3 regions of the Paenibacillus sp. Mc5Re-14 genome follow, and region 3 is predicted to be linked to each of the others. Evidence: riboswitches for the same ligand, from Rfam matches in the RefSeq annotation. Region 3 holds a riboswitch; each other region holds the start of a gene.
What was found. A riboswitch is a leader RNA that binds a small molecule or an ion and turns the genes downstream of it on or off. The one in region 3 is predicted to bind cyclic di-AMP.
Positions count from the first base shown of each region.

Region 1: another riboswitch for cyclic di-AMP. It lies ahead of BN1546_RS23785 (3D domain-containing protein); the one in region 3 lies ahead of BN1546_RS10790 (C40 family peptidase).
Region 2: another riboswitch for cyclic di-AMP. It lies ahead of BN1546_RS16520 (TrkH family potassium uptake protein); the one in region 3 lies ahead of BN1546_RS10790 (C40 family peptidase).

Region 1 covers NZ_CVPD01000001.1:5,248,643-5,251,922, forward strand. Annotated here, with positions in the region: gene BN1546_RS23775 (ABC transporter substrate-binding protein/permease) at 1-496, shown strand, start outside; gene BN1546_RS23780 (amino acid ABC transporter ATP-binding protein) at 483-1,205, shown strand; cyclic di-AMP (ydaO/yuaA leader) riboswitch at 1,449-1,617, shown strand; gene BN1546_RS23785 (3D domain-containing protein) at 1,624-2,292, shown strand; gene BN1546_RS23790 (polysaccharide deacetylase family protein) at 2,490-3,280, opposite strand, start outside.
Region 2 covers NZ_CVPD01000001.1:3,637,495-3,640,774, forward strand. Annotated here, with positions in the region: gene BN1546_RS16510 (CPBP family intramembrane glutamic endopeptidase) at 1-874, opposite strand, end outside; cyclic di-AMP (ydaO/yuaA leader) riboswitch at 1,136-1,288, shown strand; gene BN1546_RS16520 (TrkH family potassium uptake protein) at 1,698-3,038, shown strand; gene BN1546_RS16525 (potassium channel family protein) at 3,057-3,280, shown strand, end outside.
Region 3 covers NZ_CVPD01000001.1:2,357,412-2,360,691, reverse strand. Annotated here, with positions in the region: gene BN1546_RS10805 (hypothetical protein) at 1-31, shown strand, start outside; gene BN1546_RS10800 (4a-hydroxytetrahydrobiopterin dehydratase) at 149-448, shown strand; gene BN1546_RS10795 (GNAT family N-acetyltransferase) at 527-1,033, opposite strand; gene BN1546_RS10790 (C40 family peptidase) at 1,336-1,836, opposite strand; cyclic di-AMP (ydaO/yuaA leader) riboswitch at 1,842-1,979, opposite strand; gene BN1546_RS10785 (hypothetical protein) at 2,256-3,083, opposite strand; gene BN1546_RS10780 (M1 family metallopeptidase) at 3,095-3,280, opposite strand, start outside.

The DNA.
Region 1 (3,280 bases), 2.9 Mb from region 3:
ATATGTAGAGATACTGCGCGGCACACCTATGCTGGTGCAGCTCATGATCATTCATTACGGAGTTGCTTTGACGTTGGGGGTTAATTTTACGCCACTTCAGTCTGGTATAATTACGTTGTCTCTGAATAGTTCGGCATATTTGGCTGAAATTTTCCGTGCTGGTATTCAGGCAGTAGACCGTGGACAGATGGAAGCTGCCCGCTCGCTCGGGATGGGACGAGGCAAAGCAATGCGTCATGTCATTTTACCGCAAGCATTTAAATCTATATTGCCTGCTATTGGTAATGAGTTCATTACGATCATTAAAGAATCATCTATTATTTCGACCATTGGGATGGTGGATATTATGTATCAAGCCCAGGTCATTAAGAATATTACCTACGAAGGCTTGAGTCCGTTCGTAATCGCAGCCGCTATTTATTTTGTAATGACATTCAGCTTATCTAAGTTGTTGGGTTTATGGGAAAGGAAGTTGAGAGCCAGTGATCACCGTTAAACAACTGCGTAAATCATTCGGTAAGAATGAAATTTTAAAAGGCATTGATATAGATATCGCCAAAGGTGAAGTAGTCGTCATTATCGGCCCGAGTGGTTCAGGAAAAAGTACGTTTTTGCGTTGTATGAATCTGTTGGAACAGCCAACAGAAGGGGAAATTTTGTTTGAGGGTGAGCCGATTACGGCCCGTGGTCATAATATTAATGCGACTCGGGAGAAGATGGGGATGGTTTTCCAGCATTTTAATCTGTTTCCGCATAAAACAATACTGCAGAATCTGACGCTTGCACCAACGCAGGTGAAAAAGCAGTCGGGGAAAGAAGCGGAGAAAATTGCGCTGGAGCTCCTGCGGACCGTGGGTCTTGAGGATAAGAAGAATACCTACCCGAACCAGTTATCTGGTGGTCAAAAACAACGTATTGCGATAGCACGTGCTTTGGCCATGCAGCCACACGTAATGCTGTTCGATGAGCCTACTTCTGCCCTTGACCCTGAAATGGTTGGAGAGGTTCTGGACGTGATGAAGAAGCTCGCTGAGGGCGGCATGACGATGGTGATCGTGACGCATGAAATGGGCTTTGCCCGTGAGGTAGGGGATCGAATCATCTTTATGGACAACGGTCAAATTATAGAACAAGGTACGCCTGAGCAAGTATTCGGTACTCCAAGCCATGACCGTACCCGTGATTTTCTTGCTAAAGTGCTGTAAGAAAATGCTTTTATGAAATATTAACAAAGCCCTCTCGTGATGATGTTTCACGGAGGGCTTTTCTCTTTTTGTCACTATATCTCCATATTTTTGTAACAGAAAACGGATTCTTAATGACAAAATTGTAACGAGTATAGTACGATATTCAAGGTTACCAACATTTTCATGCAGATAAGGTTACAAAATTGTGATATTATGCAGTAAGCCAAAACTTACCGGGGCAGCAGTAATGATAATAAATACTCAGGTGCTGGGCTCAAACCATGGGAAGTGCGGGGGACGTAACAACGGCAATGATTCCAATGCATCATAAGATGTTGTGGAATATGCCTAGGGGTGAATTGCACAAGCATAGGGCTTCTCCTGAGTCCGAATCCGACAGCTAACTTCGCAGGCATAACAGAGGAGGTACATATCTTTGAAACATTTAAAACATATTGGAAAAACTATGAAATTTGCGGTGCTTGCTGCAGCTATTGCAGGGCTGGCACAGACAGCTGGAGTAGCAGATGCTGCTTCGCTTCACACTGCCAAAGAAGGCGATACCTTCTTTTTGCTTGCTCAACGTTATGGGGTATCAGTAGATGAGTTGACGAAGGCTAACCCGGATATTGCGTCCAACAACATATATGCAGGTCTGCAAATTAAAGTGCCAGACGAAAAAAGTGTAAAGGCGGCTTCGGATTCGAAGCCACAGCTTCTTACAGAGAAAGCACCAGCGAATGAGAAGCCAACAATTGAAGCATGGGGCAAAACATTTAATTACAGTAAAGTAGTTGATGTTAAAGCTACAGCATATTCTGCCGCAGCTGATGAAAATGGCAAATGGGGTGCGGTCGATTATTACGGCAATCCGCTTAAGCTAGGTACAATTGCGGTAGACCCGAAAGTCATTCCTATGGGAACAAAGGTGCTAGTTACAGGTTATTCCCATCCCGGATTGCCAAACCATTCTTTTGTGGCCGTTGCCCGTGATCAGGGCAGTGCTATTACCGGAAAGCGGATTGATATCTTTATCCCTGGCAATAAATCATTCGTGAACGACTTCGGCTTCCAGAATGTGAAACTGTACGTCATTGATAAATAGCATTGTGCTTATGTATGATTTAATTAAACATAATATAAGTTATGTAAACTTGATCTATCATACAACATATAACTGGGACGACTTTTTATTAGGCCCGGTCGTTTATCGCTAAAAAAGGCTGTCTTACAAGCAGAAGCATTCTGCTCGTTAAGGCAGCCTTTTTACGTTGTTGGTATATTTGAAGCTTAGACGTACTGTTATTTTCGTTCCGATGTGTGAAGTAGCCGGGGGACAGTGACAAATTTGTAGCCCTTAGCTTTTAGAGAGTGGATTAGACCCGGCAAAGCTTGGACAGTGCCTTGCAAGTTGGAACTTTGACCTCCACCTGCATGCATTAAAATAATGGAGCCAGGTCCGGTAGCCGGGATCACGTTGCGCTGAATTTGTGTTTTGCTTAATCCCTTCCAGTCTAGAGAGTCCACATTCCAATTGACGATCATGTACCCATGACGACGTGCCCACTGGATTTGAGGCTCCGTGATTTCACCATAGGGTGGTCGTATCAATCTGGGTCGAAAACCTATGCTGGCTTCTAAAATGCGTTCTGTTTTTGTAATCTGGTGACGAAAACGTTCTGGTGTGGCCTTCCTGAAATCCGGATGAGTATAGGAATGGTTTCCTATAGCATGACCCTCACGGATGATGCGGCGTATGATCCCCGGATGCTTTTCCGCACGGTGGCCGACGATAAAAAAGGTAGCTTTGATACCATTTGCGTGTAATACGTCCAAAACCTGCGGCGTATACCTTGAATCGGGCACATCATCAAAGGTTAAGGCAATTTGGCGGGTGTGCGGGCCGCACATTTTAAAAATGTCCGCATGCTTTTTTCGTAGCATCGCTAATGTTGGAGTAGCTCGATCTTTACTTTGATATACCGAAGTAGCGACAGCAGCTTCCTTGGGATGGGGCGTTCCAATGTTGGAAGGCGTGTCCGCGTGAACGGGAAAACTTGAAAATGCTAGTAACAGTGCTAAACATGGCAACA
Region 2 (3,280 bases), 1.3 Mb from region 3:
CGCGCACAAATGAAGTATGTCGTCGGGTGAGTGACGCATATACAATGGCAAGTACGCTCAGGACAAAGCTAAATAGGGCATAACCCGCATAAGTCATCCAATTCGCCCAGTATGTTTGCTTTTTAACATAGTCGGTATAGGACGAAGGGGCCGAAAAGCTTTGGGTAAACGAGCGAACATCCCCGTCTTCAAAAGTAAAAGCCAGCGTAAGTACCGAGGCGCCGATTTTCTTTCCGTCCACGGTATATTTTAATCCACCTTCCCCCTCAGTGGTCGCGAGCTTCAATTCAGATGGCTTAAAGCCAAAGCGTTTGATCCATATTGCTGCAGCCTGTTCCTTGGCTTCGAGCGTCATGTCACCCTCAGCTACACGTACAAGTCTGCTTCGTGCTTGTTCATCTGTAGAAACATCAGCCTGTGTGTAATTGGTGCTGGAGGTGATCCGTTTAAAGCTAACGACCTTCCCAGTGGATAAATCCACATGAATTTGCAGCTTGCCCTTCGCCGAGGAGTCAGGCAAATCAACCCGAAAGGTTTCATATGGATAATTTTTTTTCCATGTACGATCGTACTCTTGAACCAATTTTTCTCTGGATAAATAACCGTACAAATCTGTTTCAGCCTGATAGGTTACGACGGGCTTCTCTGGCTGTGATTCCGTATAGCCCAACTCGGAACGGGCGAAGTCCAGGGCGTGTATGACCGCTTCTTGTTTGCTGATGACCTTTGCATTCATCAATGATTCCGGACTTGGATTGCTAAGCGAGGGAATAAGCAATTGAAAGATAAAAAAGCAAATCAGGCCAACCCCGCCCAGCAAGCCTAATTTTTTGAAGTTGGCCGTGAGCACGACCGGTTTCCCGATAGGATTCATGAGTTTCCTCCTTAATCTGTAAATAAGAACATCCATTAAAGATATCATACTGCACAGGTTCCCGCCAACAGACCAGCGATATTCATGAAAACAGAGTGAAAGCACTTTAAAGTTTTAATAAAATTAGATAAGCTGTGATTAACCGATGTCTATTCGCGAATTAAAGCCAATTTCACGTTTTTTCGGCGAAATCGATTTTGTGATCTGGATAGAGAAGGATTATAATCTTGAGGCAATGCCTATGAAATATATGGGTAATGATATACATTTAAGCCGAATTTCTATGAGAAAACGGGGGAACCATGTTACTGGGGTGAATTTTACAGCCGATCCTGATGGACCGGAAGTGTAAATAGGGCATACTGTGCTGTCCGAATCCGTCAGCTAACCTCGTAGGCTGTGGGCAGGAACCAAGTCAGGCACTCGGTTTTCCGGTGTCTTTTTTTGTGTGTATAAAAGTGTTTGGATTGGTTAGACCGCTGCGGGTTCAGATTATTCTTCCGTTTGCTGTTATCCCCGGATTTTTTTTGATTGTATAAACCCTTTAATGGTTAAAATCCGGAGATAAAGGCAAACGCTTCGCTTCTTCAGAACAATTCTGCCCCCTTCGCTGCTGCTCGCCAATAGCACAGGGAGCCGAGTAGTGTTTGACATGCATTCTTCCTGTATTCAGGGAATGTTAATTATAGCTACTTAAGGTTTGGAAAATCAAAAAAATCAGGGGCAACGACGATCGGAAGATAAATGGAACGCGTAGCGGGCTTACACCGTATTAAGTCACTGTTTTTATAGTTTTAAGGATTAGGAGAGAAGTGATGAATAGATGAATCCCAATGCACGCTGGCTTCGGCTTTCTCCACCGCAGATATTCGTTGCAGGCTTTGCCATTATCATTCTAATAGGTAGTTTATTGTTAATGCTGCCCATCTCTAATACAACAGGAAGACCACTTGCGTTTATAGACGCTTTGTTTACTGCCGCGTCCGCGACCTGTGTAACCGGGCTTGTCGTTAAGGATACAGGGCTCTTTTTTACAACCTTTGGTCAAATCGTTATCGTTGCGCTGATCCAGATCGGTGGTCTTGGCTTTATGACCATGGCTACCTTGATTGCGCTGGTGTTCAAACGTCGCATTTCCTTGCGGGAGCGCCTTATTTTGCAAGAAGCGATGAATCAGACCTCTGTCGAAGGAATTGTTGGATTGATCCGCAAGGTGCTATGGTACTCGCTGATGATTGAGGGAGTATGTGCAGCTATTTTTTCGATTCGCTGGTCATTTGATATGCCTGTCGGCAGGGCGATTTATTTTGGAATTTGGCATGCCATTTCCATGTTTAATAATGCTGGTTTTGATTTATTCGGTGAATTTCGCAGCCTGACAGGTTATGTATATGATCCGATTGTTAATTTTACAGCCATGTTTCTCATTATTTCGGGTGGTATTGGTTTTGTAGTGATGTCAGACCTGGCAGATTATCGTAAGCGTAAGAGACTATCCTTACATACCAAGGTGGTACTCAGCATGACAGCTGCTCTGATTGTCGTCGGGACGCTCGTCATTTTTGTATTTGAGTTTACGAATCCAAAGACGCTTGGCTCGCTTGATTGGGGTGGTAAACTGCTGGGTTCTTTATTCCAGTCCGTTACTCCACGTACCGCAGGTGCCAACACGCTGGACATTGCAGGCTTGCGGCAGGCTACGCAGTTTTTTATCATCATACTCATGTTTATTGGAGCTTCGCCTGGCTCCACTGGGGGCGGGATTAAGACCACTACATTTGCCCTGCTCATTGGAGCGGTGTTTTCGATGCTGCGGGGACGGGAAGATATTGTGCTGTTCCGGTACCGACTTGCGCAGGCACGAATTTATAAGGCTTTGACCATTACCTTGCTGGGGCTGCTGTTCGTGATTGGGGTGACGATGATTCTGTCCGCAACCGAAGATCATCATTTTCTAATGATCTTGTTCGAGACAGTGTCTGCATTTGGTACAGTAGGGCTGTCTATGGGGCTTACACCTGATTTGTCAGTTGTAGGCAAGCTGGTGATTACTCTGACGATGTTTGCAGGCAGGCTGGGTCCACTCACGCTAGCTTATGCACTGGGACCGAAAAAGGGTAAGGAATTGTATCGTCATCCAGAAGGTAAAATAATTATAGGGTAAGGGAGTTTTCGAGTAGATATGAAAACGCAGCAGTTTGTAGTCATTGGCCTGGGACGGTTTGGCTCAAGCCTGGCTTTGCAATTGGTGGATATGGGGTGCGAGGTGCTGGGCATTGATCGGAATGAGGATGTTGTAGACAGTATGAGTGAGATCCTGACACATACTGTCGTGGCGGACGCTACAGATGAGGATGCGTTGCGGTCACTGGGCATCCGTAATTTCGATTGCGGCATTGTTGCAAT
Region 3 (3,280 bases):
TGAGGAGCTGACGTCGGTCCCTTTGATTTAAAGGCCGTCTTATGGATTTATCAACGGGGCCGTGGTAATATGTACACCAATATATCGTAGTTTTGGCCGCATGTAAGCGGCTAAAAGGCTTCCGTATAAACGGGGAGGAGTTCGTAACATGCCTTTTACACAAGAAGAGATTGAAGCGCATCTGGAGAAACTGGAGGGCTGGGAACTGGAGGAAGGACGTTGGATCGTTCGGAAATATAATTTTTCCAGTTTTATGAAGGGAATTGCATTCGTGGATGAAGTTGCCGCTATATCTGAGGCATTCAATCACCATCCATTTATTACGATTGATTACAAGACCGTGACTCTGCGTTTGACCTCTTGGGACGATGGCGGTATTATGGCCGTAGATATTAAGGAAGCCCAACAATATAATGAAGCTTTTGAAAAAATGCGCAGCAGTCATTGATTTTATAATGATCTGTTGTATATATTAAGAGCGCCTTCGCTATACAACATCGCGGTTGTATAGCGAAGGCGCTCTTATTTATAGAACCCGGTTCTGTTGTTCAGGACGATATACCATACAATAGAACGGTTTTCTGCCATCTGGAGTCTGACGTTCATAGGTATCCGTCAGCTCAAATCCAGCTGCCTTGTAGGCTCGTATAGCCCGCTGATTCCAGGTGAGAACCTCTAGGTCAATTTCATTCTGTGGATGACGTCGTCTGGCTTCCTCCGCAATGGCCCGGACAAAATCGGAGCCTGTGCCATGTCCGCATCTTTCGGGATGCATTCCAAGACCCAGCCGGGTCACACCGACCATAGGAAAATATTGAGCAAATCCCGTCAGCTCATTCTCTTCGTCCAGTACGGCAACATATTGCTCTTGGCGAAGCGTGGGACTTCCAAATTCAACTTCAAGTGCCTTCATTTGTTCCCAGGGAAGCCAGCCGTATATGTTGTAGGGGGGATCATAGCGCCACTCACAGATTTCAGCCGCTTGATGCTCGTCCATCGGTACAATCCGGTAGTTGGATATTGAGGCCGGCACTTTTTCATTCCTCCTTATGTAGGTACTTCAATCATTAACCACAGATTGTAGACAAGTTGTAGGAGAATGGCAAGCGTGTTTATTTCGTACCTAAGTCGGGTATACATTCAATAAGAAGGATTTACTGCTCATATGCTCCCCCAGCGGTGGCGGTAAACCGACGATGTTCGCTAAAACTGAAACCTTTTGAGGTGTCAGTTCGTCAGTAATGATAATAATTACTGATGTAGTGGACATAAAAAACCGCAATTCGATTCCGGCCAGAATCAAATTGCGGCTAGGGTTAGCTTGCTGTGCGGTAGTTATTCTACGTTGTCGTCATCAGGAATATCTGAAGCTACAGAATGGTAAGCGTCTGTGCTCATAATTCTTTTTGCACCGACATAACGGTTAGCGTAATAATTTTCGTTCAGTGAGCTAACTACTACACCACGTGAAGTCGAGGAGTGGGCGAATTTCCCTTCACCTACGAAGATACCTACATGGGAAACGCCTCTTCCTGTGGTGTTGAAGAACACCAGGTCGCCTGGTCTCATTTCATCGCGGGATACAGAAGCTCCCATTTTGAATTGTGATCCAGATTGATGCGGCAGTTTAATTCCCAGTTTGTTGAATACATACATTGTGAAGCCGGAGCAATCGAATCCCTCGAGTGTAGTACCTCCGCTTCTATAGTTCGTTCCTTTGGCATCTTGGATGACCTGGTCCATCTTAGAGTCTGCAAATGCACTGCTGCCACCGAATGTAAAAGATGTAAAGGCAATGGCGAGACCCATGGCTGCGATCGTTAGCTTCTTCTTCAAAAAAAATATACCCCTTCCAATGCCTGCGAGGTTAGCTTAAGGATTCGGTAGAAGGTTCCCCTATGACCACTCTGTTGCGAGATCAATTCACCCAAACTGGTTCCCCCGCTTCCTAGGTGCCAGGAATTAGGCTTAACTTAAGATGTGCACCTTGGAGAGCAGTATTCACGACAACGATGTTTTTAAGATAAAGGTTACAATAAAGATTACAAAGTTGTTACTATCAGTTCACTGCGATTATTGTAACAAAGACAGCAGGCTTTGGCAAATGTTTCATCGCAAAAAGTTACAAAAAAAATCTGTTCCTAACGCCCTAGGAACAGATTCTGTTAACAGTATTCAGTTATGTGCCGTTTGCACGGGAAAGAAAAAAGTTTTTTCGACAGCTAAAAATGCAGGAGAAAGCATAAAGAGAGGGATTAGCCTCTGCTGGAGATATCGATGTGCCATAGACGATACTGCGAACTGATATGCCACAGCCTGACCAGACTGGTAACAAAATGATACGATTGCTGGAGAATTAGCGCCAACATACCAGTCCAAATCATCGCTACGGTGCCAAATAGACCGAAGACCAGCAGCACACAAGCACCAAGCAAGAGAGATACGCTTACAGCCGGAAGAAGCTGGCGAAAGAAGGCGAGCAGGGACGATAGTATGGCATGACCACTGACCGTGCCCAGTTGCATATACAGGATGCACTGCCGAATGAACCAACCGTAAGCCACCCACCCAATGGCATAGGGCAACAAATGCAACAGGTAAGAGGAAGATTGCAGCGTTCCTGCTACAATAGGATAGAGTCTCGGTACCACCCAGAAGGCGGGAAGCAGCAGCAAACCCAACTCGATGATGTAATACAACAGAGATGACATACCGTGACGTTTCATCCCCTTGAAGAAGGACAGGCTTTGCGGTTCAGACGCATCGGTATACAGGCTTTGATATATGCCAGCTCTAATGAAGGGAGTGATTAGGACGCGCAATACGGTCGCCCCTAGTAGTATCCATAAATATACGTGTACTTCCCGGCTGTCCATCAAAGCGATCTGGCCCTCCATCCAAAACAAGGTCTTTCCCAGCTCGTTTTGGCTCTGATCAGGATAACGCAGCAGCAGCGGGACAACGGCCGACTGTACCAGCCGATAGAGAAATACTCCCCACAGCAGACGATACAAAAATAAAATGATAACGATATAAAAGCGTATGCGCACTAGCGCCCAGCCTTCTTTTAAAACAGTCCGCATCTATAGACACCTCACCATGACAGACTTCCAAGCAGTGTCTCCAACAGCTTGGTTACACTCACACTCCAACGGGTTTGTTGCTTTTCGTCCAATTCAGCCTTCAGGCTATTATTAATATGCTTGTTCTCCAGTGCAATAGTGTATAGAGGATCAACGGCCACATAGGACACGGGGGAGGTGCTTTTGAGTCGGAAAGA